2 regions of the Stenotrophomonas sp. Steno-C18 genome follow, and region 2 is predicted to be linked to the other one. Evidence: riboswitches for the same ligand, from Rfam matches in the RefSeq annotation. Region 2 holds a riboswitch; the other holds the start of a gene.
The links. A riboswitch is a leader RNA that binds a small molecule or an ion and turns the genes downstream of it on or off. The one in region 2 is predicted to bind glycine.
Positions count from the first base shown of each region.

Region 1 (9,349 bases), on a different contig from region 2:
GAGCAGGTGCTGGGCAGCATGCGGATCGAAGAGGACTGATTACCGGGCCAGGCAGCTGGATGGAAGGCCGCTCCTGCGGATCCCTGGCGACCGGGTCGGTGTGCCATCGGGGCCCATGGCGTCATCGTTGCCGCTTTTCCCGGCACCGTTGCCACTTCCCGCGGCATCGCTGGAACATCCCACCCGATGCCTGCCATCCGAAGCGGCATGACTGACGCTTTTTTCGACATCCGTGCCGCTTCAACGGGCAATGCCGGCGCCCCATGTGACATCACAGGCATAGGGGCGACATCGCTGCACCTTGAAGGGATGGGCCTGCCGCTCCAGGTGACACGCCTGCCGCAGAAACAACAAAGGCGCCCTGGGCGCCTTCGCTGATCCGGCAACTTCCCCGCAGACGCTCAATGCGTGCCAGCGGCGCTCTTCGCGCCCACGCCCAGCTCACCGGCCAGGTTGCGCTTGTAGGTGTCGAAATCGATACCCTGCTCGGCTACCTCCGCGTGCGCGGCGTCCTTCAGTGCGTCGGAATACATCAGGCGCACCGGGGTGTTGTTGTTCTCGTGCCATTCGGCGGCCTGCATGATCAGCGCCAGCACGCGTGCGGCGCTGGTGGTCTCCCCGGCGATCTTGCCGTCCATGCCCAGCACCCACTCGCCGTCGCGGCGGACGATGCCCGCCAGCAGGCTGCGCTGCTGGTCACGCAGTTCGGCGTGCGGCTCGACCTTGGCCTTCGGTGCCGGGTTGGCCTCGGCCTGGTTGCGGGCGCGCTCGGCCAGTTTCTTCTTCGCCTCGCGGCGGCCCTTGGATTGAATCGACATCGTGATGTGCTCTTTGCCGTCGCCGCTGATGGCGGCAGGGATAGTGTCCCCGATCGGGGGTGAAGATGGATCAGGCCGCCGGGGTGTTGCGTTGGGCGCGCTGGCTGATGCGCTCCCACTTCCACATCAGCCCGCTACCCAGCGCGAACAACGCCGCGCCGATGGCCAGGCTCAGGCCACTGCGGCTGAGCAGCGGCGACAGCACGCCGGCGATGACCGCATTGGTCACCAGCGTGCTGAAGGCCTGCATCGAGGAGGCCGTGCCGCGCTGGCGCGGGTACATGTCCAGGATCGCCAGGCTCAGGATCGGGAAGATCAGCGCCACGCCGAACGAATTGAGGGTCAGCGCCAGCACCGCCCACGGCACGCTCATCTGCGGGGCCAACGCGTTGTAGGCGATGTTGTAGACCGCCGCCACCGCCATGAACGCATAGCCGATCCGCACCGCGCGCGCGCCGGCGATGCGCCCGGCCGCGCGGCCGGAGGCATAGGCGCCCAGCGCCATGCCGCCGATGGTCGGGATGAACAACCAGGCGAACTGCTGCTCGTTCAGGTGCAGCAGGTCCAGGATGAAGGCCGGTGCCGAGGCGATGTACAGGAACAGCCCGCCAAAGCCCAGCGAGCCGGCCAGGGCCAGGCGCAGGAAGCGCGGGTTGACCGCGATGCTCCAGTAATCCTGGGCCAGCCGTGCCGGGCGCAGGCTCAGCCGGGCCTGCGGCGGGTGGGTTTCCGGCAGCCACAGGCAGGTAACCACCAGCAGCAGCGTGGAGAACGCCACCAGGAACCAGAAGATGCCCTGCCAATGGCTCCAGCCCAGCAGCCAGCCACCGATGATCGGGGCGATGGCCGGGGCGATGGAAAAGATCATCGACACCTGGCTCATCAGCCGCTGGGCGTCGTCGCCGTCGTACAGGTCACGGATGACCGCCCGGCCGATGATGTAGCCCACGCCGGCGGACAGGCCCTGCAGGCCGCGGAACAGCAGCAGCGAGCCCATGTCGCGCGACAGCGCGCAGCCGATCGAGGCCAGGATGAACACCACCAGCCCACCGATGATCACCCGCTTGCGGCCCAGCGCATCGGACAGCGCGCCGTGGACCAGGCTCATCAGCGCATAGGTGAGCAGGTAGACGCTGATGACCTGCTGCATGGCCAGTTTGTCGGCGCCCATCTGCGCGCCGATCTGCGGGAACGCGGGGAACACCGCGTCGATGGCGAACGGGCCGAACATCGACAACCCGGCCACCAGTGCGGCGATCCGTCGCAGCGAAACCTGCTTGCTTGCTTTCATGGCTTCCTGTGGAACAACGTGCATCGGCACCGGCAGGCACACCGGTGCGGGAGGGAAAATGAACAGGGCCGGACACGGTAACGCCGCGCGGCCATATCGCGCCTGTTTATCCGGACATGAACCCGCGTCAGCCCGCGGTACCGGCCTCCCCGCCCACCGCGTGCAACGCGCGATCCTCGGGCCGGGAACGGAATGGTAATCCAAGCCGGTGCGCAGGTCTGCCCCGGGCTATAATCGGCCAGCTGTACGAACACGGTGGGAGAAGCGGCTGACCCCGCTGCCGAAGGCGCAAACGCCCGTAAATCGCTCAGGCCCGATACCACCTGCACCAAAACTCTGGAGAGACCGGTTCAATCCGGCGCCGAAGGGGCACGAAGCACACGATCCTCGTCGCGTTGCTTCCAAACTCTCAGGCAAAAGGACAGAGGGGCGCGAGGCAAGCCACCGGCTTGCCGGCCGTGATGCCGCCTGCGCGGCAGCAGGGCCGTACCGGTGCTTGCCTGGCTCACCGCCCCAGCCCTGCATGCCTTCTCCGGACGTCAGCCATGACCCAGAACACCCCTTCGCTGCGCGAACTCGAACACTCCTCCGCGTTCGTCGACCGCCACATCGGCCCCAACGATGCCGAAATCGCGCAGATGCTGCGCACCGTTGGCCATGATTCGCTTGAAGCCCTGACCGACGCCATCGTGCCGGGCTCGATCAAGTCGCCGGCACCGCTGGCGCTGCCCGAATCGCTCACCGAGGTCGAGGCGCTGGCCAAGATCCGCGCCATCGCCGGCAAGAACAAGGTGCTGCGCAGCTTCATCGGCCAGGGCTACTACGGCACCCACACGCCGAACGTGATCCTGCGCAACATCCTGGAGAACCCGGCCTGGTACACCGCCTACACCCCGTACCAGGCGGAGATCTCGCAGGGTCGCATGGAAGCGCTGATCAACTTCCAGACCCTGGTCGCCGACCTGACCGGCATGGAGATCGCCAACGCCTCGCTGCTGGACGAAGCCACCGCTGCCGCCGAGGCGATGACCCTGGCCAAGCGTTCGGCCAAGTCCAGGTCCAAGGTGTTCTTCGTGCACGACGCCGTGCACCCGCAGACGCTGGAACTGCTGCGCACCCGCGCCGAGCCGATGGGCATCGAGCTGCAGGTCGGCACCCCGGCCGAAGCCATGACCGCCGACGTGTTCGGCGTGCTGCTGCAGTACCCGGACACCACCGGCCACATCGGTGACCACAAGGCGCTGGTCGAGGCCATCCACGCCCGCCAGGGCCTGGTCGCCGTGGCCACCGACCTGCTCGCGCTGACCCTGATCGCCGCTCCCGGTGAATGGGGCGCGGACATCGCCATCGGCAACAGCCAGCGTTTCGGCGTGCCGTTCGGCTTCGGTGGCCCGCATGCGGCGTTCATGGCCTGCCGTGACGCCTACAAGCGCTCGATGCCGGGTCGCCTGATCGGCGTGTCGGTCGATGCCGAAGGCAAGCCGGCCTACCGCCTCACCCTGCAGACCCGTGAGCAGCACATCCGCCGCGAGAAGGCCACCTCCAACATCTGCACCGCGCAGGTGCTGCTGGCGGTGATGGCCTCGATGTACGCCGTCTACCACGGCCCGGAAGGCCTGCTGCGCATCGCCCGCCGCACCCACCGCCTGGCCGCGATCCTGGCCAGCGCGCTGCGCACGGCCGGTGTTGCTGTGGGCAATGACTTCTTCGATACCCTGCACGTCACCGGCGTCGACGCCGCGGCGGTACAGGCCAAGGCCGTGGCCGCGGGCATCAACGTGCGCGTGATCGATGCCGGCGCGGTCAGCATCAGCTTGGACGAAACCGCCACCCGCGCCGACATCGTCGCGCTGGGCCAGCTGTTTGGTGCCACGGTCGACGTGGATGCACTGGACGCCGCCACCGCCGATGCCCTGCCCAAGGGTCTGCTGCGCACCAGTGCGTTCCTGACCCACCCGGTGTTCAACACGCACCACAGCGAGCACGAGATGCTGCGCTACCTGCGCTCGCTGGCCGACAAGGACCTGGCGATGGATCGCACCATGATCCCGCTGGGCAGCTGCACCATGAAGCTCAACGCCACCGCCGAGATGATCCCGGTGACCTGGCCGGAGTTCGCCAACATCCACCCGCTGGCACCGGCCGACCAGGCGCAGGGCTACAAGGAACTGATCGACGGGCTGGAAGCGATGCTGGTCGAATGTACCGGCTACGACGCGGTGAGCCTGCAGCCGAACTCCGGCGCGCAGGGCGAATACGCCGGCCTGCTGGCGATCCGCGCCTACCACCGCTCGCGCGGCGAAGGCCATCGCGACATCTGCCTGATCCCGGATTCGGCGCACGGCACCAACCCGGCCTCGGCGCAGATGTGCGGCATGACCGTCGTCGTCACCAAAACCGATGCCAACGGCAACGTCGACGTCGAGGACATCCGCCGCAACGCCGAGAAGTACAGCGACCGCCTGGCCGCGATCATGATGACCTACCCGTCCACGCACGGCGTGTTCGAGGAAGAGGTGGTCGAGATCTGCCAGATCATCCACCAGCATGGCGGTCAGGTGTACACCGACGGCGCCAACATGAACGCCCTGGTCGGCGTGGCCAAGCCCGGCAAGTGGGGCTCGGACGTGTCGCACCTGAACCTGCACAAGACCTTCTGCATCCCGCACGGCGGCGGCGGCCCGGGCGTGGGCCCGTGCGCGGTCAAGTCGCACCTTGCCCCGTTCCTGCCGGGCAAGCTCGGTGACAACGGCCCGGTCGGCATGGTCAGCGCGGCCAGCTTCGGCAGCGCCTCGATCCTGCCGATCAGCTGGATGTACATCACCCTGATGGGCACCGCCGGCCTGCGCAAGGCCACCCAGGTGGCACTGCTCAATGCCAACTACATCGCCAAGCGCCTGGCCCCGCACTACAAGACGCTGTACACCGGCCGCAACGGCCTGGTGGCACACGAGTGCATCCTGGACGTGCGTCCGCTGGAGAAGACCTCCGGCATCGGCGCCGAGGACGTGGCCAAGCGCCTGATCGACTTCGGCTTCCACGCCCCGACCCTGAGCTTCCCGGTCGCCGGCACGCTGATGGTGGAGCCGACCGAGAGCGAATCGCAGCACGAGCTGGACCGTTTCATCGACGCGATGATCCAGATCCGCGAGGAGATCCAGGCCATCGAGGACGGTCGCCTGGACCGCGAGGACAACCCGCTCAAGCACGCCCCGCACACCGCCGGCGCGGTGTCGGCCAGCGAGTGGACCCACGCCTATCCGCGCGAACTGGCCGCCTTCCCGCTGCCGTCGCTGAAGCTGCAGAAGTACTGGCCGCCGGTGGCACGCGTGGACAACGTGTACGGCGACAAGAACATCATGTGTGCCTGCATCCCGGTGGATGCGTACAAGGAAGACGTGGAAGCCTGATCGGCTTCTGCGTTGGCTTGATGTGACAAAGCCAGCCGGTGCAAACCGGCTGGCTTTTTGTTTGGGCGCTGGGGGCTGAGAGCTAGAAGCCGCCCTCACCCCAACCCCTCTCCCGCAGGCGGGAGAGGGGCTTTAAAGCGGCAATTGCCAGCAATGCTTCAACCTGCAGGGAACTGAGCCCCTCTCCCGCCTGCGGGAGAGGGGTTGGGGTGAGGGCAGCCTCCCCAAAGCGCCTCAGTACCCGTTCTTCCGCAACCAGGCATCCACCTGTGGCTTGCGCTCGGCGCGCAGCTTCACCCGCGTCTGGATACCGGCGATCACCGTCTCCGCATCGCGGCGCGAGGTGGCGGCGATGTACTTGTCGGCGAAGGCGTTGATCTTGTCGACCATCTGCAGGTTGTCGGCCGAGGCCCCCAGCTGCGGGAAGTAGCCTGCCCGCGAGGTACCGTCCACCAGCGTCTCCACCTTCTCGCGGTTGGCCACCGCGAAGTCGAAGGCCAGGTCCGGGTGCTCGCGCGACACGCCGCCGATCATGCCGGCACCGTTGGTCGCGCCCGGCTCTTCGGTCAAGGCCATGTCCAGCGCACGCTGTGCCAGCGTCACGTCCTTGCTCTGCGCCAGCAGGTGGTAGTACTGGTCGCGCACCATCGAGGACGTCTCCTTCTTCGCCAGGGCATGCAACTGCTCCCAGGTCGCGGCATCGGCGTGTCGTGCGACCACGCCCAGCACGGTGCGGCGCAACTCCGGCGACAGCGATTCGGGCTTGGCCAGGAAGGCGGCGAAGCGGCGGCGCGCTTCGGCGATCACCTGCGGGTCGTCCATCGCGCCGAGCATGGCGATCAGGCCGCCGCGCAGCTGGCGCGTCTGCGCCGATTCGCCGTCCCGGTCATCCCAGCCCAGCGAGGCCAGCACCGGCTCCAGACGGGCGTAGGCGTACTTGCGGAATGCCGCCTGGCGCGTGGCATCACCTTCGAACAGGTCGTCCAGCCCACCCAGCGTGCGCGACACGCGCTGCCACAGGTCCGGCGGCGCATCGCCGGCCACCTTGGCGGTGAGGTCCAGCGTATCGGCCTCCGGCTGCAGGCCGACGGCTGCCAGCGCGCTGGCATCCATCATCACCCCGAGCTGGTCGACCACCGGCAGGCGCTCGAAGCCATCGCTCAATGCCTTGAACTGCTCCGGCGAGTACAGCGTGCGGTAGTAGCCCTTCTGCCCGGCGTTGACCAGTACCGGCCCGGCGCAGCCCGGCAGGTCGACGGTGGCGCTGCCGTCGACCAGGGTACGCACGTCCTTGCCGTCGGCGCCGCGCACGGTCACCGGCACGCGCCAGCGCAACGGCTGCTTGTCCTTGCGGTCGATGGTGTATTCGCCCTGCTGCAGCGTCACCCGGGTCTTGCCGTCGATGCAGGCGCTGGCGCTGCGGATCAGCGGGATGCCCGGCTGCAGGGTGAAATCGTGTGCCACTTCGATGAACTGCTTGTCCGGCGCCGCCTTGGCGATCTCGCGCCAGAGGTCATCGGTGACCGCATTGCCGTAGGCATGCGCGCGCACGTAGCTGCGCACACCATCGCGCCATGCGTCGCTGCCCACGTAGTCCTCGAACATGCTGATCACCGCCGCGCCCTTGCCGTAGGTGATGCCGTCGAAGGCCTGGCTGGCCTGCTCCACGGTGGCCACGTGCTGCACGATCGGATGCGTGGTCGCCATCGCATCGCGCCCCATCGCACCACGGCTGGTCATGGCCGCGTCGACGTTGTTCAGGTCCCACTCCGGGTGCAGCTTGCGGGTGGTGCGGCCTTCCATCCAGGTGGCGAAGCCTTCGTTGAGCCACAGGTCGTCCCACCACGCCATGGTCACCAGGTTGCCGAACCACTGGTGCGCGATCTCATGCGCGGCGATGCTGAAGACCGCCTGCTTGTCCGAGACGCTGGAAACCGCCGGGTCCAGCAACAGCGCGTATTCGAAGGTGAAGATCGCGCCCCAGTTCTCCATCGCGCTGAAGAACTGGCTGCCGCCCGGCGCGGCCACGTTGTCGAGCTTGGGCAGCGGATACGGCACGCCGAAGTAGTCGTTGTACTCGGCGATCACGTCACGGCTGGCGTCCAGCGCGAACTGCGCCTGCGACAGCTTGCCGGCCGGCACCACCACGCCGATCTCGGTGCCGTTGTCGGCGGTGACGGCGCTGCGCTCGAACTCGCCGGCCGACATGAAGAGCAGGTAGGTCGACATCTTCGGCGTGGTCTGGAAGACCACCTGCTTGAGCCCGTTGCCCAGCTCGCGGGTGGCGGTGGCCGGCATGTTGCTCACCGCCATCTGCGCGCTGGGCACATTGAGGGTCAGGTCGAAGGTGGCCTTGAACCCCGGCTCGTCCCACGAGGGGATGAAGCGCCGCGCATCGGAGTTCTCGAATTGGGTGAACAGCGCGCGCTTCTTGCCCGAGTCGGTCGGGTAATCCAGCGCGAACAGCCCGTTGGCCTGGGTATTGATGGTGCCGCGGTACGCGGTGCTCAGCGTGTAGCGCCCCGGTGCCAGCGGCTTGTCGAAGGCGAAGGTGGCGGTCTGGTTGTCGGCATCGACGCTGACCTTGGCGACCAGCGGCTGGCCCTTGCCGCCATCACTGAGGCGGCTGTCGCCGAACTCCAGCGCAGCGGCCTGCAGCACGATGCGGTCGGTGGCCGACAACACCTCGATGTCGATGCTCACCTTGCCGTCGAAACGCATCTGCTCCGCATGCGGGGTGATCTCCACCCGGTAGTGCAGCGGCTTGGCCGTGCGCGGCAGCTGGGTGGTGATCTCGGCGACGCCCGGCGCCGAGGGAGCGACCTGCGCGAACGAAGGAACGGCAACAGTGGCCAACGCCACCGCAATGGCTGCAGCAAGGGAGCAACGCATCAAGTCTTCTCCTGGACGGAAGAAACAAAGGGATGAACGACAGTGCGCCGATCATCCGCTTCGCCCAGGGGTGCCGACAGCGCCGGAAGTCATACCGGCGCCGATGCACGCGTTGCCGGCGGCGCCGTGGATCTCAAATCATCACGGCGCGACGGCGATTACTTCCACTCCATCTCACCCTTGGCCACCTTGGCACTGAGCACCAGCGAGTCGGCGCCCTTCAGGGACGGATAGCGCTTCTGCATGGCCTCGACCAATTGCGCAGCATCCTTCGCCTTGGCGGCCTCCTCGTCGAAGGCACGGATGTAGTCGGCGGTGAACGTCACCGCGGCTAGGTCCTGCGGCGCGCCTTCGGCGTAGTGGCCGGGGATCACGCGCGCCGGCTGCAACGCGGCGATGCGCTCCAGCGCGGCCAGCCAGTCCTGGTGCGACTGCGGCGTCTGCGTATCGGCCATGAACACATGTTGCCCGGCATCCACCAGCACGCCGCCCATCACCGTGCGGATCGACGGCACCCACAGCGCGGTGCGCTCGGGGCTGGGACCCTCCAGGCCGATGACCTTCAGCGCCTGCCCTTCCAGCGTCAGCGTGTCGCCCTGCAGCGGCGTCGGCACCAGCAGCTCGGCCGGCGCGTTCGCGCCGAGTTGTGGCCCCCACACCTTCAGCTTGGCGTCCTTGGTCGCCTGGATGTGCGCCACCGTCTGCGGCGTGGCGACGATCCGCGCGTCCGGGAATGCGGCATGCAGCGTGGACAGGCCGAAATAGAAGTCCGGGTCGCCGTGGCTGATGTAGATGGTGGTCAGCTGCTTGCCGGACGCCTTGATCTTCTCCACCAGTTGGGCGGCCTCGGCGGTGGAGAACTGCGCATCGACCAGGATGGCCTCGCGCGCGCCACTGACCAGTTCGGAGGACACCGCGAAGATGGCGCGCTCGCCCGG
Region 1 is NZ_JBWJOX010000004.1:140,022-149,370, reverse strand. It holds gene AC06FE_RS10030 (hypothetical protein) at 1-39, shown strand, start outside; gene AC06FE_RS10025 (hypothetical protein) at 402-818, opposite strand; gene AC06FE_RS10020 (multidrug effflux MFS transporter) at 889-2,109, opposite strand; glycine riboswitch at 2,436-2,544, shown strand; gene gcvP (aminomethyl-transferring glycine dehydrogenase) at 2,655-5,519, shown strand; gene AC06FE_RS10010 (M1 family metallopeptidase) at 5,754-8,411, opposite strand; gene AC06FE_RS10005 (MBL fold metallo-hydrolase) at 8,570-9,349, opposite strand, start outside.
Region 1: linked by a shared signal. The riboswitch ahead of gcvP (aminomethyl-transferring glycine dehydrogenase) and the one ahead of AC06FE_RS04985 (trimeric intracellular cation channel family protein) in region 2 are both predicted to bind glycine.

Region 2 (9,349 bases):
TGCCCCCCTTTCCCTTGTCGATGCGGCGCCTCACGGTGCTGCCCGTAGTGCCCATGTCCCCACATCCGTCCATCCGTTTCGCCCCGCTTACCCCCACCTCGCTGCTGCTGGCAGTGCTGGCGATGGGCGCCGTGGTGCTGGGCTCGAATGTGCTGGTGCAGTACCCGATCAATGACTGGTTGACCTGGGGTGCCTTCAGCTACCCGGTCGCGTTCCTGGTCAGCAACCTGATCAACCGCCGCTTCGGCCCGCAGGCCGCGCGCCGCGTGGCCTGGGCCGGTTTCGCGGTGGCGGTGGTGCTGTCGGTCTGGATCGCCACCCCGCGCATCGCGGTGGCCTCGTGCCTGGCCTTCATCTGCGCGCAGCTGCTGGACATCACCGTGTTCGACCGCCTGCGCGTAGGCAACTGGTGGCGCGCACCGATGGTGGCCACCACCTGCAGCGCCACGCTGGACACGGCCATCTTCTGGTCGATCGCCTTCGCCGGTTCACAGCTGCCGTGGGTCAGCTGGGCGGTCGGCGACTGGCTGGTCAAGCTCGGCATCGGCCTGTGCCTGCTGGCGCCGTTCCGTGCCCTGCTGTGGAAGATGGCACCGGTGAAGCAGTAACCGCCAGGCGCCTCGCCGCCGGCGTACCTCACTCCCCGGCGCCGCCCGGGAACACCAGGCCCTTGCCCACCGCCGCGGCGGTGATCGCCGCACAGGCGGCCTGGATCTCCGCCGTCGGCACCGCCATGCGCGGGCGCCGGTCCAACGTGCAGCCCAGCCCCACGTCCAGCAGCGTCGCGTGCGCATCGTGCAGCGCCGCCGCGGTGTCTTCCTGCAGCCAACCGACGCCGGCCAGGGCGGTGATCAGGCGTGGGGTCTGGCGGGGGCCGCACAACGCGTGATGCACCGCGGCCTGCGACAGCACCCCGGTCTGCAGCACGAACTCCAGGTCAACCAGCCCGCCCGCACCCTGCTTCAGGTCCAGCCGTCCGGCATCGCTGCGGTCCAGTTCGGCGCGCATGCGGCCGCGCATCTTCATCACGTCGCCGAACAGGGTTTCCGCGTCGCGCGCCCGGCCCAGCGTGGCATCGCGCACCTGCTCGAAATCGGCCAGCAGCGACCCGGTGCCGGCAACCCCGCGCGCGCGTACCAGCGCCTGGTGTTCCCAGGTCCAGGCACGCTCGCGCTGGTACTCGGTGTAGCTGGCCAGCGAAGACACCAGCGCACCCTTGCCACCGTCCGGGCGCAGCCGCACGTCGATGTCGTACAGGCGCCCGGCGGCGGTCACCGCCGACAGCAGCGCCATCACCTTCTGCGCCAGGCGTGCGAACCAGCGCCCGCTTTCCAGCGGTCGCTTGCCATCGCTCTCCTCGGCCTCGGCCGGATGGTCATACAGGAACACCAGGTCCAGGTCCGAGCCGAAGCCCAGCTCCTCGCCGCCCAGGCTGCCGTAGCCGATGATCGCGAAGCGCCCGCCCGGCACCTCACCGTGTGCATGGCGCATGTCCGCGCGCGCCATCTCCAGCACGGTGACCACCACGGCATCGGCCAGCTGCGCCAACTGCAACGTGCAGTCCACCGCACGCTGGCGGCCATCGTGGAAGGCCAGCGCCATGCGGAAGCTCAGCGCCAGGCGCACTTCATTGAGCGCGCGCAGCGCCGCTTCCGGGTCGTCGATGGCCAGCGCGGCCGAACAGGCGTCCTGCATTTCCTGCGCCCCGGGCATCGGCCCGGCCACGCGCGTGTCCAGCAGTTCGTCCAGCAACAGCGGGAACGCCACCAACCGTTCGGACAACAGCGCGCTGCGCGCCAGCACGTTGACCAGGCGGGTCAGCGCGCTGGGCTGTTCGTCCAGCAGTGCCAGGTAGCTGGTGCGCCGCAGGATCGACTGCAGCAGCCCGAGCACGCGCCGCAGCGCGGCGTCCGGCTGCGGCGAGCGGGTGGCCGCATGCAGCAGCGCCGGCAGCACCCGGTCCAGCCGCGCGCGCGCGTTGTCCGACAGCGACTTCACGCCCAGCGACTGGGCGAACTCACGCAGCGACTGGTCGGCACCGGCCGCATCGGCGAAACCGGCCTCGGCCAGCACCTCGGCGCTGCCGCCACCGGGCAGCACGCGCCAGTAGCTGGCCAGCGCATCGGGCGCGGCCTGGCCCTGGCGCGGGGCCAGCAACGCGCCGAACTCGGTGCCCACGCGCTGGCGTTGCGCATCCAGCGCCCGCAGCAGCGCCTCCCAGTTGGCGTAGTCCAGGCCCAGCGCGATGCGCTCGCGGTCCAGCGGGTCGGTCGGCAGGCTGTGGGTCTGCGCATCGCGCAGCATCTGCAGGCGGTTTTCCACGCGCCGCAGGAAACGGTAGGCGCTGATCAGGTCCTGGCCATCCTGCTCGGCCATCTGCCCGGCATCCATCAGCGCGCGCAGTGCCGGCAGCAGGCGCCGCTCGCGCAGCGCCGCCTCGCGGCCGCCGCGGATCAACTGCAGCGCCTGGGCCAGGAACTCGATCTCGCGGATGCCACCGGGGCCGCGCTTGATGTCGTCCACGCGGTCCTTGCGCGCGACCTCGGCGGTGATGGCCGCCTTCATCTCGCGCAGGCCATCGAGCGCGGTGAAATCCAGGTAGCGGCGGTAGACGAACGGCCGCAGCGTTTCCAGCCAGGCCTCGCCGGCGGCGATGTCACCGGCCACGGCGCGCGCCTTGATCCAGGCATAGCGCTCCCAGTCGCGGCCCTCGCGCTGGAAGTACTGGTCCATGCCGGCGAACGACAAGGCCACCCGCCCGGCGGTGCCGAATGGGCGCAGGCGCAGGTCGACGCGGTGGCAGAAGCCTTCGGCGGTGGTTTCATCCAGCAGCCGGGCCAGGCGCTGGCCCAACCGCGCGAAGTACTCCTCGGCCGCCAGCGGACGCGCGCCGTCGGACTCGCCGCCTTCCGGGTAGGCGTAGACCAGGTCGATGTCGGAGGAGAAATTCAGCTCACCGCCGCCGAGCTTGCCCAGCCCGAACACCACCAGCCGCTGCACGCCGCCGTCGGCGCTGCGCACCACGCCGTGGCGGCTGGCGAATTCCTGCTCCAGCGCGGCCAGCGCCAGCTGCAGGCAGTCCTCGGCCAGCCGGGTGGCCCCGGCCAGGGTGGCGTCCACGTCATCCAGCCCCTGCAGGTCGCGCCAGATCAACCGGGTGGAGGCCGCCGCGCGGTAGCGGCGCAGCTGGGTGGGCCAGGCGGTGGGCTGCAGCGGGTCCAGTCCGGGCAACGGGACCGGGGCCGGATCGGGGGCGGCCAGCCGCTCCAGCAGCTCCGGCTGCCGGCACAGCGTGTCGATGGCGAAGTCGCTGGCGATGGCCAGCCGGCGCAGCCCCGCCTCGACGTCCTGCGACGGCGGCCAGCGCGCCGGGTCCGGCAACGCCAGCTTGAGGCGGGCCAAGGCCCGGTCAATCACCGGGGCAACGTATTCAGGAACTGCGGCGGGGGAATTTTCCATCCGCCGATTCTGGCATCTGCGCATGCCAGCGGTCGCCATCTGCGGCGATCGGCCATTAAAAAAGCCCGCTGACAGCGAACTGTCAGCGGGCTTTGCTCCCTCCCCCACGTCGGGATGCAGGGTGATCGTGCGGCCTGCGGAAGCAACTTGCACGCTGCAGTGCAAAACAGTACTTGGCGGTACAAGAGCCTGCGGGCCACAAAAACCATCCCACCAAGGTAGAACCCCCCAGCCCCGCGGGAAGGGCGATAATCGACGGTCCCCACAACAACCCGTAGTCGTCATGTCTGTCGAACGCATCCTGGACGCGCGCCTGCGCGACCGCATCGTCTCCGCCGAACAAGCCGCGGCGCTGATCCAGCCGGGCGAAACCGTCGCCATGAGCGGCTTCACCGGTTCGGGCTACCCCAAGGCGGTGCCGATGGCGCTGGCCAAGCGCATCGAGGACGTGCATGCGCAAGGCCTGCCGTTCCAGATCAAGCTGATGACCGGTGCCTCCACCGCGCCCGAACTGGACGGCGCGCTGGCCAAGGCCGACGGCATCGCCATGCGCATGCCGTTCCAGACCGACCCCGATGCGCGCAAGCGCATCAACGACGGCAAGCTGGACTACATCGACATCCACCTCTCGCACGTCGCCCAGCACGTGTGGTTCGGTTTCTACGGCGAGATCGACACCGCCGTGGTCGAGGTCTCGGCCATCCGCGCCGATGGTGCGTTGGTGCCGTCCACCTCGGTCGGCAACAACAAGACCTGGCTGGACCTGGCCAAGAAGGTGATCATCGAGGTCAACGAGTGGCAGCCCGCCGACATCGAGGGCATGCACGACATCTACTACGGCACCGCGCTGCCGCCGCACCGCAAGCCGATCCCGCTGATCCACGCCAACGACCGCATCGGCCAGACCACGCTGGACGTGGACCCGGACAAGATCGTGGCGGTGGTGCGCACCAATGGCCCGGACCGCAACAGCCCGTTCAAGCCGATCGACGAGGACAGCCGCCTGATCGCCGGCCACCTGATCGAGTTCCTCAAGCACGAAGTGGCCAAGGGCCGCCTGCCGCACAACCTGCTGCCGCTGCAGTCGGGCGTGGGCAACATCCCCAACGCCGTGCTCGCCGGCCTTGCCGACAGTGGCCTGCGCGGGCTCAGTGCGTTCACCGAGGTGATCCAGGACGGCATGCTGGACCTGCTCAAGTCCGGCGTGCTCGAGTACGCCTCGTGCACCGGCTTCGCGCTGAGCCCGGAGGCGAACGAGGAGTTCAAGCGCAACATCCGGTTCTACCGCGACCGCATCATCATGCGCACGCAGGAAATGTCGAACCACCCGGAGCTGGTGCGCCGGCTGGGCTGCATCGGCATGAACGGCATGATCGAGGTGGACATCTACGGCAACGTGAACTCCACCCACGTCATGGGCAGCCGCATCATGAACGGCATCGGCGGTTCGGGCGACTTCACCCGCAACGGCTTCCTGTCCACCTTCCTGAGCCCGTCGATGGCCAAGGGCGGCAGCATCTCGGCGATCGTGCCGATGGTCAGCCACGTCGACCACACCGAGCACGACGTCTCGATCATCGTCACCGAGCAGGGCCTGGCCGACCTGCGCGGCCTGCCGCCGCGCGCCCGCGCCCGCCAGGTGATCGACAACTGCGCGCACCCGGGCTACCGCGACCAGCTCAACGACTACTTCGACCGCGCCTGCCGCGACAGCTACGGCAAGCACACCCCGCACCTGCTGCCCGAAGCGCTGTCCTGGCACCAGCGCTACATCGACACGGGCAGCATGAAGGCCTGAGCAACGCCCGCGGCAGCGGGCATGCAGTCGCAGCACCGAAGCAGCCGACGGCCCCGCCGCCGGCTGCTTTCATGTGGGAGCAGTGCCACCGACAGGCGCGGACTGCCAGATCCGGCCAGTTCATGCTGCAATGCAGCAGTTACACTGGCACCCGGATGCAGGAGAGAGGCGCCACGCTGGCGCCCGCCGAAGGCGCAGGCTCCCATGATCGCTCAGGCCGGTGGGCTGGAATCCCACCAACCATGCATCCGATACGCCGAGCTGGAGAGAGGTTGCCGGACACCGTCCGTGCAATCCGCCGAAGGGGCACGCGGCCATCGCCGCTGAACTCTCAGGCACAAGGGACAGCGGGAGCGGCACCGGTCAACGCAGTCCCATCCTTGCCCAGGCAGGGGTGGCGGCAGGCGCGTGGCCGGCCCCACCGCTCTGCCTGGAACCCACAGCATGCTGCTTTCCCTCATCTACCTGATCGCCATTTCCGCCGAAGCCATGACCGGCGCGCTGGCCGCCGGCCGGCGCCGCATGGACCTGTTCGGCGTGGTCATGATCGCCTGCGTCACCGCCCTGGGCGGCGGCTCACTGCGCGACATCCTGCTTGGCCACTACCCGCTGGGCTGGGTGAAGCACCCCGAGTACCTGGGCTTCACCGTCTGCGCGGCGCTGGTCGCCACCTGGCTGGCGCGCTGGATGCACCATTTCCGCAGCACCTTCCTGGTGCTGGACGGGCTGGGCCTGATCGCCTTCACCCTGATCGGCTGCGCCATCGCGCGCGAAGCCGGGCATGCGCCGCAGATCGTGCTGATCGCCGGCATGCTCACCGGCGCGTTCGGCGGCGTGCTGCGCGACATCCTCTGCAACGAGGTGCCGCTGATCTTCCAGAAGGAGCTGTACGCGATCATCTCGCTGCTCACCGGTGCGGCCTACCTGCTGTTGCTGCACTGGCAGGTGGCCGACGACACCGCGATCGTGTGCTGCCTGCTGGGCGGTTTCGCACTGCGCCTGCTGGCCATCCGCTACCGCTGGGAGATGCCCAAGTTCGTCTACCAGGATGAGGTGCATTGAGCTGGCCGGTGCTGCCCTCACCCCAACCCCTCTCCCGCGTGCGGGAGAGGGGCCAGGTTCACGACAGCTTGAAGTGATCGGCGCAACTGCAGTTTCAAAGCCCCTCTCCCGCACGCGGGAGAGGGGTTGGGGTGAGGGCAAAACCCAACTACCCCGCCGTCTTGTCCTTCACCGTCGTGCTCGGCCCATTGCCCTTGACGCTGGTGATGCCGGCTTCGCGCGCGGCCTGCGATGCGTACAGCTGGCTGCTGCCGATCACCTGGTGGTTGGCGGCCTTGAGATTGAAATGGTGTCGACCATCGCTGCTGGTCTTGCGCTCGTAATGCGCTTCATCGGGGCTGTTCTTCTGCACCGAGGCGATGCCGTTCTCGGCCGACGCGCGCGTGGTGTAGCGCTCGCTGGTGAGGATCACCTCGGCGTTGCCTGCCTTGAGCACGAAGTAGAACTGCCCGTCCTTGCTCTTCTCCAACTCGTACCAACCTGCCATCACGAACCCTCCGCTTGAGGACGATGCCGACATGCCGCTGGACAGCCGCATGCGTGGCTATGGTGCCCGGCTGCCCGGGCGTTGGCGCCGCCCGGAACGGCGGCTGCAAGCCAGACTCTACCTCAATCCCCAGCCCGCTCCAGCCACGCCAGCTTGTGCTGGCGGGGGAGCTGCTTGATCTGCCATTCCGCGCGCGAGGCGGCGGCACGGTCGGCGTACGGGCGCATGCCCAGTACCCGCAGCGGCGGGTGCGCGCGCGTGTAACGCGCGCCCTTGCCGGCCAGATGGGCCTGGAAGCGCGCCTGTACATCGGTGCTGATACCCGCGTAGTAGCTGCCATCGCGGCATTCCAGCAGGTACAGGAACCAGGCACCGTTACCCACGCGCGCTCCCGCCCGCTGTTACAGGCTCGCCGCGTCGGCGATCTTGCACAGGCCTTCACCCACCGCCTTGTTGGAGGTCAGCTGGCCGCCCTTGATGCTGAAACGCACCTCGACGCGGATGGTGCCGTCGTTCTGGCGGCGCACGGTGGTGCGCAGCGGCACGGTGGAGCCACCGCCACCGCGCACCGTCTGCTCGGCGGCGATGTAGCCGGTCTGCTCGTTCGGCGAGACACCCACCAGCCCCTCGGCCTCGATCGCGGCCACGGTCTTGCGGAAAGCCTCGGGGTAGCTGATGCCTTCGTGGTCGGTGGAGGCCAGGAACTGCTTGCCGGTGGTGAAGCCACCGCTCACCGCCAGGTTCTGCAGGCAGCCACTGCCCGAATCCACGACTTCCCTCTTGGCCATCGCCACGGTCGGCACCAGCATCATTGCCAGCACCATACTGCACGTACGGATACGCATCACTTCCTTCTCCATAAGCGGTGATTTCTAGGCTTCCTGCCGCGTGAGGCGCTCTCCCCTGAGACCACAGCAGGCGGGAGGCGTTGCGCCTCCCGCCGCGTAAATTACTTGGACTGGCCGGTGCGTGCCAGTGTGGCTGTCACGCTTGGCCCAGTCAGGCGGCCGCTTCCAGCTGTGCCTGGCGGCGCCCACGCACGGCCTCGGCCAGCCGCTCAAGCACCTGCACGGTGCTGTCCCAGTCGATGCAGCCGTCGGTGATGCTCTGCCCGTAGACCAGCGGCTGGCCCTGGACCAGCTCCTGGCGGCCGGCCACCAGGTGGCTCTCGATCATCACCCCGACGATGCGCTGCTCACCGCCCTCCAGCTGGCCGGCGATGTCCTCGATCACGCGCGGCTGGTTCTCCGGCTTCTTGCTGCTGTTTGCGTGGCTGGCGTCGATCATCAACCGCGCCGGCAGCTGCGACTTGCCCAGCACCTCGCTGGCCGCCTGCACGCTGGCCGCGTCGTAGTTGGGCGCCTTGCCGCCACGCAGGATCACGTGGCAGTCCGGGTTGCCCTGGGTGGCCACGATGGCGGTGCCGCCCTCCTTGGTCACCGACAGGAAGTGGTGCGGGTGCGAGGCTGCGCCGACCGCGTCGGCGGCGATCTTCACGTCACCGGTGGTGCCGTTCTTGAAGCCCACCGGGCACGACAGCCCGGAGGCCAGCTCGCGGTGCACCTGGCTTTCGGTGGTGCGCGCGCCGATCGCGCCCCAGGCCACCAGGTCGGCGATGTACTGCGGCGAGATCACGTCCAGGAACTCCACGCCCGCCGGCAGGCCGAGGCGGTTGATGTCGCGCAGCAGGCCGCGCGCCACGCGCAGGCCCTTGTTGATGTTGAAGCTGCCGTCCAGGTCCGGGTCGTTGATCAGGCCCTTCCAGCCGACTGTGGTGCGCGGCTTCTCGAAGTACACGCGCATGACGATCTCCAGCTCGCCGCCGAGCGCATCGCGCAGCGGGCGCAGGCGCTGGGCGTACTCCATCGCCGCGACCGGGTCGTGGATGGAACACGGGCCGACCACCACGGCCAGGCGGTCGTCCTGGCCGTGCAGGATGCGGTGCAGCGCGGCGCGGGCATCGGCCACGGTCTGCGAGGCCTCCTCGTCGCAGGGCAGCAGCGACAGCAGCTGGGCCGGCGGGGTCAGCGGTTCAAGTTTGCGGATGCGCAGGTCGTCGGTGTGGGGGGGCATTGCGGGGGTCTCCAATCCAGATCGTGAAGGGTGTGGCCCCAGCGTTGGCGGCATGAAAAAAGCCGCCAGGTTCGCTGGCGGCTTTTCGGGAATGCGTCTGAAGGTTTCTTCAGGGTGAGCGCAGTCCTTCCTCCGCCAGCGGCTTCGGAAAGTAATACCAAAAGTAAAAGCTGGCGCGGGCTGCGTTCATGGGATGCATTGATAACACGCTTTTTTGTGCAATGCGACAGTTACAGCCGCAACGGACGCGGCGGTGGTTTCGTTCATCCAGCGCCGTCGTGGGCCGGCCCCGGTCGCCGCGCTTCACCCCGGCGGCCACATACTGCAGCGCAGTCCACTCCTGTCCCACATGCCGATGAGCACCCCGAGCCCCGACCTGCTGCAGATCGCCTGCCCGCACTGCAATGCCATCAACCGCGTGCCGGGCACGCGGCTGGCGCAGTCGCCTGCGTGCGGCCGCTGCCACCAGG
Region 2 is NZ_JBWJOX010000002.1:99,059-108,407, forward strand. It holds gene AC06FE_RS04970 (queuosine precursor transporter) at 54-608, shown strand; gene glnE (bifunctional [glutamate--ammonia ligase]-adenylyl-L-tyrosine phosphorylase/[glutamate--ammonia-ligase] adenylyltransferase) at 637-3,459, opposite strand; gene AC06FE_RS04980 (acetyl-CoA hydrolase/transferase family protein) at 3,743-5,257, shown strand; glycine riboswitch at 5,406-5,495, shown strand; glycine riboswitch at 5,509-5,615, shown strand; gene AC06FE_RS04985 (trimeric intracellular cation channel family protein) at 5,702-6,319, shown strand; gene AC06FE_RS04990 (YegP family protein) at 6,468-6,806, opposite strand; gene AC06FE_RS04995 (GIY-YIG nuclease family protein) at 6,929-7,189, opposite strand; gene AC06FE_RS05000 (hypothetical protein) at 7,208-7,651, opposite strand; gene AC06FE_RS05005 (3-deoxy-7-phosphoheptulonate synthase) at 7,806-8,879, opposite strand; gene trxC (thioredoxin TrxC) at 9,235-9,349, shown strand, end outside.